Regions from separate parts of the Streptomyces sp. UG1 genome, predicted to be linked through region 1. Evidence: riboswitches for the same ligand, from Rfam matches in the RefSeq annotation. Region 1 holds a riboswitch; each other region holds the start of a gene.
The links. A riboswitch is a leader RNA that binds a small molecule or an ion and turns the genes downstream of it on or off. The one in region 1 is predicted to bind cyclic di-AMP.

Region 1 (8,758 bases):
CTGCACGACCGGCCTGAGCTCCTCCGGCCGGCCGAACAGCTCGCTCAATTCGGCGTACGCCCGTCGCAGTTGCTCCTCGTCCGCGAGGTCGAGCCGTACGCCGCCGAGGTCGGCGCGGTGCCGCAGGTGCGGGGCGGTGGCCTTGAGGGCGACGGGGTAGCCGAGGGTGCGGGCGGCGTCGGCGGCCGCGTCGGGGCTGGGGGCGTGCAGGGCGCGGTGCACCTGGATGCCGTACTTGCCGAGCAGGTCGCAGGTCTCGTCCGTGCCGAGGGTGAGGCCCTGCCCGCGCGCGAGCAGGCCGCCGATCAGCCGGGCGGCGCCCTTCTCGTCGACGTCCTCGTACTCGGGCACCTTGCCGGGCTCGGCCGCCTCGCGTCGCCACTGGGCGTACTTGACGGCCTCGGCGAGGGCGCGGACGGCGCGCTCGGCGGCGGGGTAGGCGGGGATCAGGCGCGGGGTGTCCTCGGAGGCGTCGGCAGGCTCGGGCGGGGTCTCGGCCGGAAAGTCCAGGGGGCGGAAGGGGTGGGCGCGGGTCGCGGTGGCGGGCGCCTTGGGCCGCGCCCGGGGTGCGGTGCTGGCCGCGGCCGACAGGGCCGCCGCCAGTCCGCCCAGCTCCACGTGCACCACCAGCACCGGCTTGCCCGGCATCCGCTCGGCCGCCGAGCGCAGGGCCTGGGCCAGTTCGGCGTCGCCGGTGGACGCGTCGCCGATCGCCGGGATGGCGGTGACGACGACCGCGTCGCAGGTCTCGTCGGCGAGCGCGCGCGAGAGCGCGTCGTGGAAGTCCGCCGCCGACGCGGCCGTCGTCAGGTCCAGCGGCGGCAGCGGCCGCAGGCCCTCCGACAGGCATGCGTCGTAGGTCAGCAGCCCCAGGGACTCGGAGTTCCCGAGGATCGCCACCCGGGGTCCGGCCGGCAGCGGCTGGCGTGCGAGCAGCAGGCCCGCGTCCACCAGCTCGGTGATCGTGTCGACGCGGATCACGCCGGCCTGCCGCAGCAGCGCGGACACGGTGGCGTGCGGCAGCCGTGTGACCCGTACGGTGTGGCCCTGCGGCGCCGCTCCTCCGTGCCGCGCGCCCTGTACCACGACCAGGGGCTTGGCGGCCGCCGTGCGCCGGGCGAGGCGGGTGAACTTGCGGGGGTTGCCGATGGACTCCAGGTACATCAGCACGACGTCGGTGTCCGGGTCGTCGTACCAGTACTGCAGGACGTCGTTGCCGGAGACGTCGGCCCGGTTGCCGGACGACACGAAGGTGGACACGCCTGTGACGCCGGTCACGCCGCCGCCGCGCCGGTGCAGCCGGGACAGCAGGGCGATCCCGATGGCGCCGGACTGCGCGAACAGCCCGATGCGGCCCGGACGGGGCATCTCGGGGGCGAGGGAGGCGTTCAGCCGTACGTCGGCGGAGGTGTTGATGATGCCGAAGGCGTTCGGGCCGATGATGCGCATGCCGTACGCGCGTGCGTGCCGGACTAGTTCGCGCTGGCGTCCGCGCCCGTCGGGCCCGCTCTCGGCGTACCCGGCGGAGAGCACGACCAGTCCCTGCACGCCGTGCTCTCCGCATTCGGCGACCACGTCGGGGACGTGCGCGGCCGGCACGGCGACCACCGCGAGGTCGACCTGCTCCTCGATCTCGCGCACCGAACGGTGCGCGGCGACCCCGTCGAGCTCCTTGAGGTCCTCCGGGAACGCCTTGTTCACGGCGTACAGCCGCCCCGTGAACCCGGCCTCCCTGAGGTTGCCGAGGACTGCACGGCCCACCCCGCCGGGCGTGCGGCCCACGCCGATGACGGCGACGGAGCCGGGCACCAGCAGCCGGCGCACGGACCGCGCCTCGGCACGCTGCTCGCGCGCGTACTGCACGGCGAGCGAGCGGTCGGTCGGCTCCAGGTCGAACTCCAGGCGGACGACGCCGTCCTCGAAGCTGCGCTTCTGGGTGTACCCGGCGTCGGTGAACACCTTGATCATCTTGGTGTTGGCGGGCAGCACCTCGGCGGCGAACCGGCGGATGTCGCGCTCGCGCGCGACGGCGGCGATGTGCTCGAGGAGGGCGGAGGCGACGCCGCGGCCCTGGTGGGCGTCCTGGACGAGGAAGGCGACCTCGGCCTCGTCGGCCGGTGCCGACGCGGGCATTCCGTCGGCGCCGATCCGGTCGTAGCGTACGGTTGCGATGAACTCGCCGCCCACCGTGGCCGCGAGTCCCACCCGGTCCACAAAGTCGTGGTGCGTGAAGCGGTGGACGTCCTTGGCGGACAGTCGCGGGTAGGGCGCGAAGAAGCGGTAGTACTTCGACTCGTCCGACACCTGCTCGTAGAAGCTGACCAGGCGCTCGGCGTCATCAACGGTGATGGGGCGGATGCGTGCGGTGCCGCCGTCGCGCAGCACCACGTCGGCTTCCCAGTGGGCGGGGTACTCGTGCCGGTCCGAGGCGCTCTGCATGGGGCCCAGAGTACGGCTCGCGTCCGACAACGGCGCGGGGCAGTCTGTTCAGGACGTCACGGCGGGTCGAGGCCGCGACCCGACGGTCACTTGGGAGGGGACGTTCGTCCCGTTCCGGCATGCTTCACGAGTGTGGGAAACTGGTCTAGACAACCCTGAACACCGAAGGGCAGCATCACATGGCTGAGCGCCGCGTCAACGTCGGCTGGGCCGAGGGCCTCCACGCCCGCCCCGCCTCCATCTTCGTCCGAGCCGCCACGGCCGCAGGCGTCCCGGTGACAATCGCCAAGGCCGACGGCAACCCCGTCAACGCGGCCTCCATGCTCGCCGTCCTGGGCCTGGGCGCCCAGGGCGGCGAGGAGATCGTCCTCGCCTCCGACGCCGAGGGTGCGGACGTCGCCCTCGACCGTCTGGCGAAGCTGGTCTCCGAGGGCCTCGAGGAGCTGCCCGAGACGGTCTGAACGACCTGAGCGGGACTCCGCAAACAAGCGGTGAAGCCGCGTCCGCCTTTCCGGCGGGCGCGGCTTCGCTGTTTTCGTTCGGACGTCGCCGGAATTCACGGCACAGCGGCGGCGCACCCGAAAAAGGGCAGCGTGAATTCACCGCCGCCGAATATCTGCTCTTTGTATACGGCGCCCGTGTTAATGCCGCAGGCTCGACATGTTTACGGCATGTTGCGAATTCCTCACACGCTCCGTGCGCTCGCCGCCCGAGCCGAAGCGCAGCCGGTGCGCGGACAGCGTGCGCTCGGTGTGCAGCGCCGTCATCGCGCGGGCGCGTTCGCCGTCGCCGCGCGCCACCGCGTCCACGATCGCGCCGTGCTCGGTCCAGGACTCCACGGGGTTGACCGGCGCCTCCACGGAGTACATCCAGGCGATCTTGTGCCGCAACTGGGTCAGCATCGAGGTCAGGGCGGGGCTGCCGGAGGCCTGGGCCAGCGTCTCGTGGAACCAGCCGCCCAGGGAGCGCAGGTCGTCGCTGTTTCCCCGCCTGGCCCGCTCCTGGCCCAGCCTGACCAGGCCGCGCAGGACCTTCAGATGGGCCTCGGTGCGCCGCTGGGCGGCCCGGGCCGCGCCGAGCGGCTCCAGGAGGGTGCGCATCTCCAGCAGGTCGGCGGCCTCCTGCTCGGTGGGTTCGGCGACGCACGCGCCCGCGTGCCGCCGGGTCACCACGAAGCCCTCCGCCTCCAGGGTGCGCAGCGCCTCGCGCACGGGGACGCGGGAGACGCCGTAGCGGCGCGCGAGCAGTTCCTCGGTGAGCCGACTGCCGCGCTCGTAGACACCGGCGACGATGTCGTCCCGGATCGCCGTGCACACCGAATGCGCCGGAATACGCATGAGCGACCTCCGCCTTAATCCCCGTGAAACGTCGACGAATGACGTGTTCCCAGTGACTCTATTGCAACCGGCCGGAATTTCCGACGGCGGGCCGGAATCCATGGATATTTTTTGGTCAGGCGATCGCTCGGAAACGCCGAAAGCCCCGGCGTACGGGCCCGGGGCTTCGGGGGCTGGCGCGAGGGCGTCAGACGTTCACGCCGTGCGAGCGCAGGTAGGCGACCGGGTCGATGTCGGAGCCGTACTCCGGCGTGGTGCGGGCCTCGAAGTGCAGGTGCGCTCCGGTGACGTTGCCGGTGGCGCCGGACAGGCCGATCTGCTGGCCCGGGGTGACGGTCTGGCCCACCGAGACGCCTATGGACGACAGATGACCGTACTGGGTGTACATGCCGTCGTTCATCTTGATCACGATGTTGTTGCCGTACGACCCGCCCCAGCCGGCCTCCACGACGGTGCCGGAGCCGACCGCGTGGACGGAGGTGCCGGTGGCGGCGTGGAAGTCGACGCCCGTGTGGCTGCCGGAGGACCAGACGGCGCCGCCGGACTTGTAGCCCGTGGAGATGTACGAGCCGGAGATCGGGGCGACGTAGGACAGCAGGCGCTTGCGCTCGGCCTCGCGGGCGGCGCGCTCCTTGGCCTCGCGCTCCTGCTTGGCCTTCTCGGCCGCCTTGAGGCGCGCGGCCTCCTTGGCGGCCTGCTGCGCGGCGGCGGCCTCCTCGGCGGCCCGCTCCTGGGCGGCGGCCTGGGCGTCGAGCTGGTCGGCGATCGAGTTGTCGACGGTGATGACGGGGATGAGGCCGGTCTGCTCCGCGGCGGACTCGGCGGCCAGCGCCGGAGCTGCCAGGGTGCCCATGACGCCGGTGGCGGTGATCGCGGCGGCGCCGGCCGCGCGGGCCGTGGTGCGCTCGAACCGGCTGGGCCGGCGATGCTTCCCGGCGGGGCGGCTCTTCCCGGTGGCGCAGGTGAACGCCATGTGGTGGCTGGTCCTTTCCTTCCCTCTCGCCTACCGGGTTAGCTGACGGGTTCGGAGCAGGAAGGTCTCCTACGGACCCCCTCGCGGCTGCGCGGGCGCCCGATTCACCCCAGGGACTTCGGGTGGGTCCCCGGCTCCCCTGGCTCGCGCCGTACGGGGACTCGGCGATGGCTGTCCGGTGCCGCGGGTGCGGCGCACTGCCTGACGGACAGCCCGGAAGACGCTAAGCGGGACATCTCTCAATCCCCAAACGGATCAGGGTTTTTGTAGCGCATCCCACAGGCCAGACAGGCAACCTCTCCCCAATTCGGGCATAAAGGGGCCCTGGTGACTCTTTCGTCACCAGGGCCCCTACGCGCGCGTGCCGGCGTCCGGCGCCGGGCTCGTGAGCTACTCGGCCGCCACGACGGTGACTTCGCCGATGCCGAGGGCCTCGACGGGCTCACGGATCTCGGCCGCGTCGCCGACCAGGATCGTCACCATACGGTCCACCGGGAAGGCGCTCACGGCGGCCGCGGTGGCCTCGACGGTGCCGGTGGCGGCGAGCTGCCGGTACAGCGTCGCCTGGTAGTCGTCGGGCAGGTGCTGCTCGACCTGGTCCGCCAGTGTGTTCGCCACGGACGCTGCGGTCTCGTACTTCAGCGGCGCCACCCCGACGAGGTTCTGCACCGCGAAGTCCCGCTCGGCGTCGGTGAGCCCCTCGGCGGCGACACCGCGCAGGACCTTCCACAGGTCGTCCAGGGCGGGGCCGGTGTTCGGGGTGTCGACGGAGCCGCTGATGGCGAGCATCGCCGCGCCCGTGCCGTCCGGCGCGGAACGCAGCACCTGGGCGAAGGCGCGCACACCGTAGGTGTAGCCCTTCTCCTCGCGCAGGACCTTGTCCAGACGGGAGGTGAGGGTGCCGCCGAGGCAGTAGGTACCGAGCACCTGCGCGGGCCACACGCGGTCGTGCCGGTCGGGTCCGACGCGGCCCATCAGCAACTGTGTCTGGACGGCGCCGGGGCGGTCGACGATGACGACGCGACCGGTGTCGTCGGCGGTCACCGGCGGGACGGGGCGCGGTTCGCCCGTGGAGCCGGTCCAGGCGCCCAGGGTGTCGCCGAGCAGGGCGTCGAGGTCGACGCCGGTGAGGTCGCCGACGACCACGACGGTGGACGTGGCGGGCCGTACATGCCGCTCGTAGAAGGCGCGTACACCCGCGGAGTCGATGCCGGCGACCGTGTCCTCGGTGCCCTGGCGCGGGCGGGACATGCGCGAGGTCGGCGGGAACAGCTCCTTGGACAGCTCCTTGGCGGCCCGGCGCGAGGGGTTGGCCAGCTCGTGCGGGATCTCGTCGAGCCGGTTGCGCACCAGGCGCTCGACCTCGGCGTCGGCGAACGCGGGCGCCCGGAGCGCGTCGGCGAGCAGGCCGAGCGCCTTGGGCAGACGGGAGACGGGCACCTCGAGGCTGACGCGGACACCGGGGTGGTCGGCGTAGGCGTCGAGGGTGGCGCCGCAGCGCTCCAGCTCGGCGGCGAACTCCTCGGCGGTGTGCTTGTCGGTGCCCTCGGACAGGGCGCGCGCCATGATCGTGGCGATGCCGTCGAGGCCCTTGGGCTCGGCGTCCAGGGGCGTGTCCAGGAGCACCTCGACGGCGACGACCTGCTGGCCGGGGCGGTGGCAGCGCAGGACCGTCAGGCCGTTGTCGAGCTTGCCGCGCTCGGGCGCCGGGAACGCCCAGGGCCGGGGCGCGCCGGCCTGAGGCTGCGGGTGGAACTCCATGCTGGCGAGCTCGGTCACTGCGCCGACTCCTCGTTCTCCTCGGTGGTGCCGTCGGTGGCGGCGGCTTCCGCTTCCTCGGCCTCGTCGGCGACCGGCTCGTACACGAGCACCGCGCGGTTGTCGGGACGCAGCCGGGCCTTGGCGACCGCCCGGACCTCCTCGGCGGTGACGTCGAGGACGCGCTTGACGGCGGTGAACGCGAGCTGCGGATCGCCGAACAGGACGGCGTACCGGCACAGTTCGTCGGCGCGGCCCGCGACCGTGCCGAGCCGGTCCAGCCACTCGCGCTCGAGCTGGGCCTGTGCGCGCTCCATCTCCTCGGCGGTGGGACCCTCCGCGGCGAAGCGGGCGAGCTCCTCGTCGACGGCGGCCTCGATGACGGGGACCTCGACATCGCCGGAGGTCTTCACGTCCAGCCAGCCCAGGGAGGGCGCACCGGCCAGGCGCAGCAGTCCGAAGCCGGCCGCGACGGCCGTACGGTCGCGCCGCACGAGCCGGTTGTACAGGCGGGAGGACTCGCCGCCGCCGAGGACGGTCAGCGCCAGGTCGGCGGCGTCGCACTCGCGTGTGCCGTCATGGGGGAGGCGGTAGGCGGCCATCATCGCGCGCGCGGGGACGGTCTCCTCGACGACCTCGCGGAGCTGCTCGCCGATGGTGTCGGGCAGCGAGCCGTCGCGCGGTGCGGGCTTGCCGTCGTGGGACGGGATGCTGCCGAAGTACTTCTCGACCCAGGCGAGCGTCTGCTCCGGGTCGATGTCGCCGACGATGGACAGGACGGCGTTGTTGGGCGCGTAGTAGGTGCGGAAGAACGCGCGCGCGTCCTCCAGGCTCGCCGCGTCCAGGTCGGCCATCGAGCCGATCGCGGTGTGGTGGTACGGGTGTCCGTCGGGGTACAGCAGCGCGGTCAGCTTCTCGAAGGCGGTGCCGTACGGGACGTTGTCGTAGCGCTGGCGGCGCTCGTTCTTGACGACGTCGCGCTGGTTGTCCAGGTTCTCCTGGTCGAGCGCCATCAGGAGGCTGCCCATGCGGTCGGCCTCCAGCCACAGCGCGAGCTCGAGCTGGTGGGCGGGCATGGTCTCGAAGTAGTTGGTGCGCTCGAAGCTGGTGGTGCCGTTCGGCGAGCCGCCCGCGCCCTGGACGAGCTCGAAGTGACCCGTGCCCTTCACGCTCCCCGATCCCTGGAACATCAGGTGCTCGAAGAGGTGGGCGAGTCCGGTACGGCCCTTGACCTCGTGGCGGGAGCCGACGTCGTACCAGAGACAGACCGCGGCGACCGGCGTGAGGTGGTCCTCGGAGAGCACCACGCGCAGGCCGTTGGCCAGGCGGTGCTCCGTCGCGGTGAGGCCGCCGGATTGTGCCTCCGGTGTGGCCGTGTGACCCATGGGCAAGGTGTCCTTCCGGTCGCGTGCACTGCGTTGTGCCGAGCGGATTCGCGCTCAGTTCCTGCCACTGTATGCAGCGTCCGAAGGGTCGGCGAAGTTCCCGGTCAGAACGCCTCGGGTGGAGAGTGGGGGATGCGGGCGGGGCGGAGGTGGGCAGGGGCGCCGAGAAGGACAGCGCTCGGGCACGGCTCGCCCCTGCGGAACCTCCGGCGACGGTCGGCGGCAGGTGGGGGGCCGTACGCACGCGCGTGCCGTCGTACGGCAGCGGGCACGCGGCCGTCGGCGCCGGGGTGGGCCTGTCCGCGCACAGTGCCCGGCGATCACTCCGGCGAGTGAACGGTCGCGCGGCGTGAGCTTGCCGCCCGGGCCGCCGCACCCGTGCCCTCGGGGCCCCGGGTACGGCGCCTGCGGGCCGCTCACCGGCCGGTGCTCGGTCCAGGCGGTGGTGCTCCGGTGACAGGTGGGACTCGGCCGGCGCGATCTCGCTCGGGCGGCAAGCACCGGGTCGACCGGGCCGGTTGGTCCCCGAACACACCCCTCGGTCACCGGTCGGGCCGGGTGTCGGCGACACTTCTCGGACACCGGCCGAACGCCCGACATCGGATCCTGGTCGGTGGTTGTCAGTGCCTCGGTCCACAATGGTCCGCGTCAGATCCGTCCACGCCTCAGCAAGGAGCCGGCAGCGATGGCCCGCCGCAGCACGAAGACCCCGCCGCCCGACGACTCGTACGAGGAGAAGATCCTCGACATCGACGTCGTCGACGAGATGCAGGGCTCCTTCCTCGAGTACGCGTACTCGGTCATCTACTCACGCGCCCTGCCGGACGCCCGCGACGGCCTCAAGCCGGTGCACCGCCGCATCGTGT
Region 2 (8,758 bases), on a different contig from region 1:
ACAGGCCGTTGTTGGTGATCTGCGAGATGAACGCCGGGCCGCCGCCCTGCGGGCCACCGCCACCGGAGCCGTCGCCGGTCTCGATCTTCACGGCGATCCCGACCAGGATCGGCACGGCGGCGAGGACGGCGAGCAGCGCGAGGGTGCGCCAGCGTCGGAAGGTGGTGAGCAGTTCGCTGCGGAAGAGGCCGAGGGTCCACAAGGGGCTGGTCTTCCAGGCTCCGTCGAGCGCGCCGCCCTGCCGGGTGACTTCGCCCTGCTGGATGACTTCGCCCTGTTGAATGACTTCAGCCTGCGACATCGAACCCCTCCCCGGTGAGTGCCACGAACGCGTCCTCCAGTGAGGCCCGTTCGACCCCGAAGCCCCGGACCCGGACTCCGGCCTGCACCAACGCCGCGTTGACGTCGGCGAGATCACGCTCCGGAGGTTCGGCGGTCACCTGGTCGTCGGTGATGACTACGTCACCGGCGCCCTGCTCCTTCAGCACCCGGGCCGCGTCCGCGGTGTCGGGCGTGGTCACGACGAGCCGGCCGCGCATCCCGGCCGCCAGCTCCGCCACCTCGCCCTGGGTGATCAGCTTGCCCTGGGCCATCACCGCCGCATGTGTGCAGACCTGCTCGATCTCGTCGAGGAGGTGGGAGGAGAGGAAGACGGTCGTGCCGTCGGAGGCCAGCTCCCGGATCAGCGAACGGATCTCGCGCATGCCCTGTGGGTCGAGGCCGTTGGTCGGCTCGTCGAGGACGAGGAGCCGGCGCGGCTGGAGCAGCGCGGCCGCGAGCCCCAGCCGCTGCTTCATGCCGAGCGAGTACGCCTTGGCCTTCTTGCCCGCGGCGGCCGTCAGGCCCACCCGGTCCAGCGCGGCCGCGACGCGAGCGCGCCGGGTGCGTGGATCGGCTGTCGGGTCGGCGGCGTCGTAGCGCAGGAGGTTGTCGCGGCCGGAGAGGAAGCCGTACAGGGCGGGCCCCTCGATGAGCGCGCCGACGTGCGGCAGTACGGTGCGCACCGCCCGCGGCATGGGCCGGCCGAGTACGTGCGCGGTACCCGAGGTGGGCTCGATCAGCCCCATCAGCATGCGAATGGTGGTGGTCTTGCCCGAACCGTTGGGCCCGAGGAACCCGAAGACGCTGCCCGCCGGGACGGCCAGATCGAGACCGTCCACAGCGAGCTGCCCGCCGCGGTAGCGCTTGGTCAGCCCGTGGGTGGCGATGACGGCGTCACCCTCACGGAACGGGCCTGACTGGCCGAGTCGGTGGGCACGCGGCGCCGCGGCGGCCTGGCCGGACCGGGCAACCGGATCGGCATGCGCGACTTCACCGGCCGACACGACCGGGTCGGCCCCGTCGGCCTGACCAGACCCTGCGACCGAAACGGCATGCACACCAGCGGGTGCGACCGAGTCGGTCCCACCGGCGCGCACCACCCCACCGGCCTGACCGGACCCGGCAACCGGAACGGCGTGCACGGCCTCGCCGGCCGACACGACCGGGTCGACCCGATCGGCCCGATGGGACTGGCCAGGCTGATCGGGCTGATCGGCCCGATGGGACTGGCCGGGCTGATCAGGCTGACCGGGCTGATCGAGCTCGCCGGCCCGCGCCGTGCCGTCAGTGTGCCTGGCCTCGTCACCCGGTGCGGTCGAGTCGGCCCGGGCGGCCTCGTCGGTCTCCCCGGCGGGCGGTTCGTGCATCGGCGCCTCGGGCTCCTCGGTTCGTGGTGCGGGTACGGCGGTCGGCTACGGGTTACTTCCCGGAGTCGGCCGCCTTCACGAGCGCGTCCTTGTCGACCGCGCCCACATAGACCTTGCCGTCATCCGTGACCAGGGCGTTGATCAGGCGCGTCTTGAAGACCGTGCCCGAGCCGAACTTACCGGTGGCCTTGTCGCCCAGGGAGTCCAGGAAGCCGCCCATGTCGCCGCCGACCTCGGAGCCGGACGGGATGCCCTCGCCGCCGGTGTCGAAGACGGCCACGGAGTTCCAGCCCTCGCCTATGATCTCGGGACCGCCCTGGCCCGCCTTGCCCTCGGACTTCGCGCCGCCGAACTCCTTCTCGAACTCCTTGCGGAACTCGTCCTCGGACTTCGCGGAACCGTGCTTCTGAGCCTCCCCTTCCAACTCGCCCTCCTCGGTGACCTTCGCACCCTTGGGCGGGGTGAAGTCGAAGGTGGAGGCGTCCGGCTTGGCGAAGCTGACCTGGGTGAAGCCCGCGTCGATCACGGCCGCGCCACCGCTGGACGGGGTCAGCGTGAACTTCAGCGGCATACCGGTCTTGGCGTCCACGGCCACGCTGATCGCACCGACCGTGGTCCCGGACTGCTTCGGCTTGATGAGCAGCCGGTAGGCGTCCCGGCCCGCGACCTGCGCGGTGCCGTCGACGGTGACGGACGTGGTGTCGTCAACCGCCTTGAGGGCTTCCTCGGTGAACTCCTTGGGAGTCGCGGGGACCTCTTCGGTCCTCCCCTTCTCCTTCTGCCCCGGTGCCTCGTCGGCGGTGCCGTGGAAGACCTCGTTCGACTTGCTGTCGTAGCCCCAGATGTCCTTGCCGTTGTGGATGAGGCTGTACTCGGAGGCGTTCTCCAGCAGGGAGAGCTTCTGCTTGTCCTCGCCGTCGACGGCCACGCGCAGCGTGTGCGTGCCGGACGCCAGCTCGGTGAGCTTGGCCGAGGGGTCGGCGGACGAACCCTCACCTGATCCCGACGGCATGGCGCCGGAGGTGAGGCTGGACTCCAGCCCGCCGAGGTCGGGCAGGCCCAGATCGGTGGTGATCTTGAAGGTGCCGGAGAGCTGCTGCACGTCCGACTGGGCGATCTTCTCGATGAGTTGCTGCGCGGTGATGTCCGGCAGGTCCGGGTCGCCGGAGTCGGCGATCGCCGGGACGAGCCCGATCGTCGCCGCCGCGACTCCCATAACCGCGACCGGAACGACGTACCGCGCGGCCTTGCGCCGCCCCGCCCGCAGGTCGTCGACCTCCGCGGCGGTCGTACTGTCGTCGGATTCGTACGGTGCCATGTGTGCCTTACCTCCGTCGTCGGCGGCGGCTGCCCGTCTCGTTTCCTCGCCCGCGAGTCTCACGACCCCGCACTCGCCCACCCCTGAGCCGCCATTCTCACCCGAATCGGTGAGGAGTGGTGTTTTCCGTGGTTTCCATCTGACCAAATCGGCCAGAGAGATTCGTCAACCTTCGGAGCCAACTCCGCGTACACCTGCGGTATGACACGAGGAGGCGGCGCCTCCCCCGACCCGTAGGGGTTGAGGGGAAGACGCCGCTGTGCGTGCGCGCCGGCGACCGGGTCAGCCGTTGAGGAACACGTAGTCCGCCTGGTACGGCACGCCGACGATCGCGCCCGGTGTGCAGGAACCGCTCGGGGCCACGCCGCCGACGGTGTTCAGCCGCAGGATCTCGACGGTGCGGGCCAGCAGGCCGCGGTGCTTGCCGGACTGAGTGGCCTTCAGATCCAGCTCGGGGATGTTCTTGTCACCGTTCGGGGTCCTGGAGATGACGGCCCCGGTCACCGCGCTGCCGTCCCGCGCGACCCACTGCGGCGTACCGGAGTTGGGCGCGACGAAGGAGTGCGCGATACGACCGCCCAGTACGGCGCTGACGTCGCGCTGGGCGAAGGCGTACCCGCCGCCCTCGGCCGGCTTGCACTCGTAGATCTGCTTGCCCTTGATGACGGACGCCTGGAAGTTGTCGAGCGCGTCCCGGAAGTCGAACTCGGCGACGGTGACCTTGTGGAGCTGGCCGCGGACGGCGCCGCCCGGGAACTCGGCCGTGTGCAGGTTGGCGTAGAACGAACTCGGGTCGGTCTTCAGGGCGTTGAGGAGGGCGGGGTCCTTCACCTGGACGGTGCCGGTGAGGCTGCCGCCATGATCATGTCCATGGCCCTCGTTCTTGCTCTTGCCGAGCAGGCCGCCGAAGTCGACCTTGATGCCGCCGTTGGTGCCCTTGGCTCCCTGGTGGATGTGGAGGGCGGTCGGCCTGCCGGTGCCGCGCCAGGTGACGGCGACGGACACCTTGTCCCCCTTGACCTTCACGAACTGCAGAGCGGTTCCGTCCTTGTCCCCGACGGCGGGCCCGCCCTCGACGGGAACCTCGTTCGCCCCGCGAAGGCCGGCGGCCAGGATCGTGCCCCCGGTGCCGCCCCCGGCGGTCGCGCTCTGGTTCACGATCCCCCGCGTGTCGCCGCCGGCGTGGCCCGCGTGGTCGGCGCGGTCGCCTCCGGCGGCGAAGGCGGGAATCACCGCGGCGGCGACACCACCGGCGGCGGTCACCGCGACGGCGGTGACCATCAGGCTCTTACGGCGCTTCGAGAACGTCGTCTTCATGCCCATGATTCTGTTTTCTCCCCGTAATGCGGCTGACGCCCCCTGCGTCAGCTTCTGGGCATGGATACGGAGGTGATCTCAGTTTGGACTCAGTCCAGCTTTGTGACGCGCGTCACGTCGTCGACGAGGGTGAGAACCCCTAGCCGGCCCGATGCACCACCGCGTCGCACAACTCCATCAACGCGGCCTTGGCCCCGACATCCGGCAACGGCGCCAGCGCGGCCCGCGCATCCTCCGCGTACCGCACCGTGTCCCGCCGAGCCTGCTCCAGCGCAGGGTGCGCTCGCAGCGCGGCCAGCGCCTGCGCGTGCCGCGCGTCGTCGTTCAGATCGGAGTCCAGCAGCTCGCACAACGCGATGTCATCCGCCAGCCCGAGCCGCTCGGCCCGCTCCCGCAGCCGCAGCACGGGCAGCGTGGGAATGCCCTCGCGAAGATCCGTCCCCGGCGTCTTGCCGGACTCGTGGGAGTCGCTGGCGATGTCCAGTACGTCGTCCGCGAGCTGGAAGGCGACCCCCAGCCGCTCCCCGTACTGGGTCAGCACGTCGACCACGGTCTCGTCGGCGCCCGACATCATCGCCCCGAACCGGCACGACACCGCCACCAGCGACCCGGTCTTCCCGCTCAGCACGTCCAGGTAGTGCTCGACCGGGTCCCGGCCGTCCTGCGGCCCCGCGGTCTCCAGGATCTGCCCGGTGACCAGCCGCTCGAACGCCTCGGCCTGCACCCGCACCGCCTCGGGCCCGAGGTCGGCCAGGATGTGCGAGGCCCGGGCGAACAGGAAGTCGCCGGTCAGTACGGCGACCGAGTTGCCCCAGCGGGCGTTCGCGCTGTCGACCCCGCGCCGTACGGCCGCCTCGTCCATCACGTCGTCGTGGTACAGGGTCGCCAGATGGGTGAGCTCGACCACCACCGCCGACGGCACGACGCCCGGCGCATACGGGTCACCGAACTGGGCGGTGAGCATCACGAGCAACGGCCTGAAGCGCTTTCCACCCGCTCGCACCAGATGCTGGGCGGCCTCGGTGATGAAGGGGACCTCACTCTTGGTGGCTTCGAGCAATCCCTCCTCGACAGCCGCCAATCCGGCCTGGACATCGGCTTCCAGAGCCTGGTCCCGCACGCTCAGCCCGAACGGCCCGACGACGGTCACGAGGGGTCTCCTGTCTGCTGGTGTCTACTGGCGGTTACACGGTTTGTCGATAGGTCGCTGCCATCACTCGAGTCAGCGTATCCGGTCATGTTTCGATCACCGATGCCACCCACCCGTCCACCACGGGCGGTATCGGATCACGGCCGGTATTTTTTTGATCATCCGATAAGGCCGGATAAGTATCGACATATAGGGAAGCCGCGGCCCGTATCCCGCCCTGCACATCCGCACACCCTTCCCAGCGCTCCTCGAATACCTGTCGCACCGCCCGCCCGACCGGCCGACAAGGCCGGGATGCCCGGCACCCGCCAGGGGTGACTTCGCCTCCCTTCCGATCGCTATGACAACGACGTGCATCACCTGGGAGGTTCCGTCCTTCGCCGCCTCCAACGAGGTCATCCGCATGGAGGGCGAAGAGGTGGTTTTCAGCTGGACATGGGAAAAACGGACTCCACGGACAGCCAGTTAAAGGCGAGTTGGAGGCATTGCCCGATTTGCCATTCTTGTGATCGCCAGTGAATTGGGTCACTCGCGCCCACTTCGCGACCCGACCGGGCATCCCCCCTTCCACCCTTGCACGGAACGCAAGTTGAAGCTTGGCAACCGCAAAGGATCAAGCGCCCCATTCCTCTCAGACCATGGTCAATCCGCACGTCAGACAGCCATGGCACTTGTTCCGGGCATGTGCTCTCGCATACGTTCCCGCTCGTCGGGCGGACGCCGAATCCTGCCGCCGCCCAGTCATCCATCGACGCAACTCACACACGCACGGCAGGAGCGGGGGACCCAGGTAAGTCGCCGGACCGGACGCCTTGATGGCGCGCCGAACCGGCTAGGGGTGAATTCGCACCGTCGCACGGCGGCGCGGCCGGGCATCTCCCGCCCGAACCCGACAGCTCACCTCGCAGGCGACGGAGAGGAACAGCGCCATGCCCCGAGGCAAGCACCGCCGCCCCCGCACCAACCCGCTCACCCGCCGTGTCGCCATCGCCGGAACCGGCACCGCCGCCCTCGCCCTCCCGCTCCTGAGCGCGACCGGCGCGGGCGCGGCGGAGTCGACCGCAGCCAAGCCCGGCCCCGTCACGTACACCACGAAGAAGGGCGACACGCTCTACGGCATCGCGGACCGCTACGACGCCCAGGGCGGCTGGCGGCAGCTCTACAAGGACAACCGCAAGGTCATCGGGGACGACCCGCGGCTGATCCACCCGGGCATGGACCTGAAGGTCCGGACGACGAAGAAGGCGTCCGCGCCGAGCAAGGCGTCCGCGCCCGCCAAGCGGTCCGGCGTCGCCAAGGCCACCCAGTCCTCCGTGAAGTCGTACCCGAACAACCTCGACGGCTGGATCCGCAACGCGCTGGACATCATGGCGCAGAACGGAATTCCCGGGTCGTACGAGGGCATTCACCGCAACATCCTCCGCGAGTCCTCCGGCAACCCGCTGGCCATCAACAACTGGGACTCCAACGCCGTGGCGGGCACCCCGTCCAAGGGCCTGCTCCAGGTCATCGACCCCACCTTCGCCAGCTACCACGTGCCGGGGACGGTGTACGACCCCTTCGACCCGGTCGCGAACATCGTGGCCGCATGCAACTACGCGGCCGCGCGTTACGGCTCCATCGACAACGTGAACGGCCCCTACTAGGCCCTATGGGGCGAAATCCACCAATTCGCCCGTAAAGAGTCTCTCGAGGACGACGGCGATGCCGTCGTCCTCGTTCGAGAGGGTGATCTCGTCGGCGATCGCCTTGAGTTCGGGATGCGCGTTGGCCATCGCGACACCGTGGGCGGCCCAGTCGAACATGGGGATGTCGTTGGGCATGTCACCGAAGGCGACGGTGTCGCGCGGACCGAGACCGAGGTGCTCGGCGGCGAGCGCGAGACCGGTCGCCTTGGTGATGCCGCATGGCTGGAGTTCGACGGTGCCGGGCCCCGACATCGTGACCGTCGCCAGGGAGCCGACCACCGAACGCGCCGTTGCCGCCAACTCGTCGTCGGACAGGCTGGGATGGCGCAGCAGCACCTTGCTGATCGGCTCGCACCACAGGTCGTCCCGGTGCATCACGCGCACGGCGGGCAGGGTGGGGTGCGGCATCAGGTACCCGGGCTCGATGAGCGTGAGCCCGTCGACGCCGTCCTGGTCGACGGCCGCGTACACCTGCCCCACCTCGGCCTCGATCTTGCCGAGCGCGGTCTCCGCCAGCTCCCGGTCCAGCGTCACGGACCACAGCAGACGGTCGGCGCCGGCGTCGTACAACTGCGCGCCCTGTCCGCACACCGCGAGCCCCCTGCTGCCCAGGACGTCGAGCAACGGCCGCACTCTGGGCGCCGGCCGGCCGGTCACGACGAGGTGCTGGGCACCGGCCACCGCCACCCGCGCGAGCGATTCGAGGGTCCGGTCGGAGAGCGTGTCGTCACCGCGGAGCAACGTCCCGTCCAGGTCAGTGGCGATGAGTGAATATGCGATGGGTGCTGCCATGATCAGAGAATACGGACAGGACGCCCCAACGACTCGACCTGAACCGGACGGCTGCTGTGTTCACATCCGTTGACACCTGTTCCGGTTCCGCTTCTGTCTCCACGCGTACAACTTCCTTTCGTTTGTTGCGATTTCACCTCCGCAGGGGCGTGGCGGGGCCCATGACCGCGCCACCGCGGCCATCGATCCGCCCAAAGCCGCGCCGACCTGCTGATTCACCGGGCCCGGCGACTCGGCCGCCGTACTGCCCAAGACCGGCGACTCACCCGTAACGTGTGGCCCGACCACATGGCATACGGAGCGGATGAGAGTGAGGCAGCACCCCATGCCCCCCTTCGATCTCCCCGAGGGCGACCCCTTCGGCACGCACAACCTTCCGTACGGCGTCTTCTCCCTGCCCGGCTCGGACTCCGCGCGACGCGTCGGCGTCCGGCTCGGCGACCACGTCCTCGACGCGGGCAAGGCGGCCTACGCGCTCGGCTCGCCGTACTCCCCGCTGCTCGCCCAGGACTCCCTGAACCCCCTGCTCGCGGCCGGCCGCACCACCTGGTCCGACGTGCGGCGCGCGCTGACGGCCTGGGTGACGGTCCCGGCACACCACGAGGCCGTCCAGGACCTCCTCCATCCCCTCTCCTCGGTGACCCTGCACCTCCCCTTCGAGGTCGCGGACTACGTCGACTTCTACGCCTCCGAGAACCACGCCCGGAACGTCGGCCAGATCTTCCGCCCCGACGCCGCGGACTCCCTGACCCCCAACTGGAAGCACCTGCCCATCGGTTACCACGGCCGCTCCGGCACGGTCGTG
Region 3 (3,675 bases), on a different contig from region 1:
GACCGGCCGAACGTGCCGCGCAGCAGGGCCCGGAAGGCGTCCGCCGCGGGAGCCGCCTCGTCGCTGCGGTAGGCGACCGAGATCGTACGGCGCAGCTCTCCGCCTTCCAGCGCGCGCACCCCGACCGGAGTGACCGATGTGCGCGCCACCATCTCCGGTACGACCGCGACCCCGAGCCCCGCACTGGCCAGCGCGCACACCAGCAGATAGCCCGGTGTCGGCACCAGCACCGACGGCGTCGCCCCGGCCCGGGTCAGCGCCGACTCCACACCTCGCCGGGCCGGAGCGTCCGGCGCCATGCTGATCAGGGGCTGTCCGGCGAGTTCGGCCAGTGGCAGCCGGGCGGTGCCGGTGGTGAGGGTGTGGCCGGGGGCGGACACCAGGACCAGTTCCTCCACGAGGATCGGCTCGACGCCGACGGTGGCGGGCAGCGCGACCGGTTCCCCCGGTTCGTAGGCGTGCGTGAGCGCCAGATCGACCTCGCCCGCCGCCACCGCCGCGACACCGGCCGACGGCTCGTAGTCGGCGACCGTCAGCTCCACGTCCGGATGCGCCCGGCGAAAGGCGCTCAGGGCCGGTGGCAGCAGATGGATGCCCGCCGTCTGGAAGGTGCCGAGCCGCAGGGTGCCGCCCGAGAGGCCGGTCAGCCGGGCCAGTTCGTGCCGTGCCCGGTCGAGCTCGTCGAGCACGCGCCGCGCCCGGGCCACCAGCAGCTCGCCCGCACCCGTCAGCCGCGTCCCGCGGTGGTGCCGTACCAGCAGGGCGGTGCCCGCCTCGCGCTCCAGCTTGGCGAGCTGCTGGGAGAGCGCGGGCGTGGTGTAGCCGAGCCGCTCGGCGGCCCGGGTGATCGAGCCCGCCTCCGCGACCGCCACCAGGGCGGCGAGCCGGACCGGGTCGTACATGCGGACCCCCGATCTGCCTTAAGCGATGCTTTAGGGCTTCCCAGGATATTCCTAATACCTGCTGAAGGCCTCAGCGCGGCAGTCTGGACCGCATGGACGCTCAGCTCATCGCCTTCACCGGGGTCGCGGCCGGCCTGGTCGCCATGCCGGGCGCCGACTTCACCGTCGTCGTACGCAACGCCCTCGTCTCCCGCCGGGCCGGCATCGCCTGTGCGCTCGGGATCGGAGCCGGACTGCTGGTCCATGTGACGCTGGCGGTGGTGGGGGTCGCCGCGGTCCTGGCCGCCGTACCGGACCTGTTCCGCTCGCTCCAAGTGGTGGGCGGCGGCTATGTGTTGTATCTCGGCGTCCAGACGCTGCGGCAGCGGCACTCCGCGGCCGGGGACACGCACGGGCGGTCCACCGCGCGACCGCTGCGGCAGGGCTTCGTCACCAACGCCCTCAACCCGAAGGCGTCCCTGACGTTCCTCAGCGTGCTGCCCCAGTTCGTGCCAGCGGGCGCTGCGGCGCTGCCCCGGACGCTGCTACTGGCCCTGATCGTGCCGGCGATCGCGCTGGTGTGGTTCCAGGCGGTCGCCCTGCTGGTGGACCGGCTCGGCAGGTGGCTGCGCCGGCCGCGCGCCGCACGGGCGGTCACCGTCGGCACCGGCGCCGCGCTGATGGCCTTCGGCGCGGCACTCCTGGCCGGGCCCGTGCTCGCCCTCTGATGCCCCGGGGGCGGTGACGGCGCGTCAGGCCGCCCGCACCGCCCCCGGGAAGGTCACTTGACCCGGCCGTACCAGACGCTCTTGGTCCAGATCTTCTGCAGCTTCACGACGTCCCCGGACTTCGGGGAGTGCCAGATCTTTCCCTTCCCGGCGTAGATGCCGACGTGGTAGACGTTCGACCCCGAGTGGAAGAACACCAGGTCTCCGGCCTTGCGGCTCTTGGCGGAGATGTGGCGGGTCTTGTTGTACTGCTGGGCCGCCGTGCGCGGCAGCTTCTTGCCCGCCTTCTTGAACGAGTACAGCGTGAGCCCCGAGCAGTCGAACCGGTTCGGCCCGGCGGCGCCCCACTTGTACGGAGAGCCCTTCTTGGAGGCCGCGACCCGAAGTGCCTTCGATGCCGGTGTGGCGGCCTCCGCCTCGGAGGCGAAGCCGGGAGCCACGATCGAGCCGCCCACTGCGGCGATGGTGAGGGCCGAGGCCGTACCGGCCCGGGCCATGAGCGACGGGACACGATTGAGCGCAGTCATGCGCAACCCTTCGTCAGCCGCCTGTGAAGGATGACCTGTCGGATTCGGGCTGGCGAAGTTGCCCGGCCGCGTTGCCGCGACTTCACCCCAAGGGTTGCTCGGCTCGAACGAACGTCCGCTCCGGCGACCCGCCTTGCTTGGGTCCTCCACTCCTGCCGATCCACTCCGTCGACCGGTCATCCGGGCGGCGGCAGGACTCGGCGTCCGCCCGGATCGCCCCGCCGCTGCGGCGGGGGCTTGTCGTCAGACAGGGATCTTGACGCACGGATGAACGAAATACCCAACGGAATCGGGGATTTGTGGTGTTACTCACCACTCACCCGTTCGGGTGGGTGGCCGGGTGTTCGAGGGGGTGTCCAGAGGGCCGAGGAGTCCCGGACCAGCGATGGAACGCCTCATTCCGCCTGGGGGTCATGCCTCTTGCGCAACCCTGGCGGGCGCGCAAAAAGTAGGCTCGGCTACGCCGAAAGGGGGTAGCTCGACTGGTCCGTTTCAGCTCGGTTCCGGACGCCTCGTCAGCGGGCCGGGACGCCCGGAATCAAGCTGTACGCGTCGTCAACTGTCGGAGCGCGGCGGCACCGTGACGCGAGCCGTGCGGCGCTCTCCGTCCAGCACGCGCAACGCACGCGCCAGCGTGGGCGCGTGCAGCTCCGTCTCACCGCGCTGGTGCATCAGCGCCAGCGCGTCCCGCAGCTCGGCCGCCCTGCTCACCAGGGCCTGGGCGGCGCGCAGCCCGCGGTAGGTGTCGCCGTGCTGCGCCGGATTGATCCGGCCGAGCAGGTCCACCACATCCAGATAACGGTCGATCAACTCCCCCTCCGCACGCGTCAGCGCGGGCAGGGGCGGCAACTCGGGTGGCAGCACCGGCCGATCACCGCCCCGTCGGCGGGGCCATCGTGGACCTGCGGTTGGGGATGATCCGGTCCGCCAGCCCGTACTCCACGGCCTCCTGTGCGGTGAGGACCTTGTCCCGCTCGATGTCCTCGGCCACCTGCTCGCGGCTGTGCCCGGTGTGCTCGGCGAGCATCTCCTCCAGGCGGGCCCGAACCCGCGTCAGTTCGTCGGCCTGGATCGCCAGATCGCTCGTCTGCCCCTGGACCGGCTCGGGCAGCGCGGGCTGATGGATCACCATCCGGGCGCCCGGCAGCACGAACCGCTTGCCCGGTGTGCCCGCGGCCAGCAGTACGGCGCCGGCCGCGCCGGCCTGGCCCAGGCAGATCGTTTCCACGTCGCAGGCGACGTACCGCATCGTGTCGTAGATCGCCGACATGGCGCTGAACGAGCCGCCGGGCGAATTGATGTACAGCGAGATGTCCTGGTCGGGGTCCTTGTGCTCCAGGTACATGAACTGGGCCATCACGTCGTTCGCCGACGTGTCGTCGATCTGGGTGCCGAGAAAGACGATCCGCTCCTCCAGCAGCTTCGAGTAGGGGTCCTGCGTCCTGAGGCCGGAACTCGTGCGCTCGGTGAACTCGGGCAGTACATAGCGCGCGGACGGTCGGGTCATGGTCACGCCTCCCTGTCGGGGTGCCTGTAAAA

Region 2: it holds a riboswitch for cyclic di-AMP, as region 1 does, so the genes downstream of both, ACP4J3_RS07050 (transglycosylase SLT domain-containing protein) here and ACP4J3_RS42030 (M23 family metallopeptidase) in region 1, are expected to answer to the same signal.
Region 3: it holds a riboswitch for cyclic di-AMP, as region 1 does, so the genes downstream of both, ACP4J3_RS49050 (C40 family peptidase) here and ACP4J3_RS42030 (M23 family metallopeptidase) in region 1, are expected to answer to the same signal.

The regions. Positions count from the first base shown of each region.
Region 1 is NZ_JBNGGG010000050.1:59,028-67,785, reverse strand. It holds gene ACP4J3_RS42045 (GNAT family N-acetyltransferase) at 1-2,439, opposite strand, end outside; gene ACP4J3_RS42040 (HPr family phosphocarrier protein) at 2,619-2,900, shown strand; gene ACP4J3_RS42035 (GntR family transcriptional regulator) at 3,081-3,776, opposite strand; gene ACP4J3_RS42030 (M23 family metallopeptidase) at 3,964-4,749, opposite strand; cyclic di-AMP (ydaO/yuaA leader) riboswitch at 4,762-4,926, opposite strand; gene ACP4J3_RS42025 (M16 family metallopeptidase) at 5,140-6,528, opposite strand; gene ACP4J3_RS42020 (M16 family metallopeptidase) at 6,525-7,892, opposite strand; gene ACP4J3_RS42015 (DNA gyrase/topoisomerase IV subunit A) at 8,578-8,758, shown strand, end outside.
Region 2 is NZ_JBNGGG010000005.1:28,241-36,998, reverse strand. It holds gene ACP4J3_RS07075 (ABC transporter permease) at 1-301, opposite strand, end outside; gene ACP4J3_RS07070 (ABC transporter ATP-binding protein) at 288-1,208, opposite strand; gene ACP4J3_RS07065 (LolA family protein) at 1,741-3,006, opposite strand; gene ACP4J3_RS07060 (CHRD domain-containing protein) at 3,289-4,323, opposite strand; gene ACP4J3_RS07055 (polyprenyl synthetase family protein) at 4,463-5,473, opposite strand; cyclic di-AMP (ydaO/yuaA leader) riboswitch at 6,213-6,397, shown strand; gene ACP4J3_RS07050 (transglycosylase SLT domain-containing protein) at 6,403-7,119, shown strand; gene ACP4J3_RS07045 (HAD family hydrolase) at 7,123-7,953, opposite strand; gene fahA (fumarylacetoacetase) at 8,279-8,758, shown strand, end outside.
Region 3 is NZ_JBNGGG010000084.1:12,764-16,438, reverse strand. It holds gene ACP4J3_RS49060 (LysR family transcriptional regulator) at 1-902, opposite strand, end outside; gene ACP4J3_RS49055 (LysE family translocator) at 995-1,609, shown strand; gene ACP4J3_RS49050 (C40 family peptidase) at 1,663-2,136, opposite strand; cyclic di-AMP (ydaO/yuaA leader) riboswitch at 2,140-2,317, opposite strand; gene ACP4J3_RS49045 (hypothetical protein) at 2,692-3,000, opposite strand; gene ACP4J3_RS49040 (ATP-dependent Clp protease proteolytic subunit) at 3,008-3,643, opposite strand.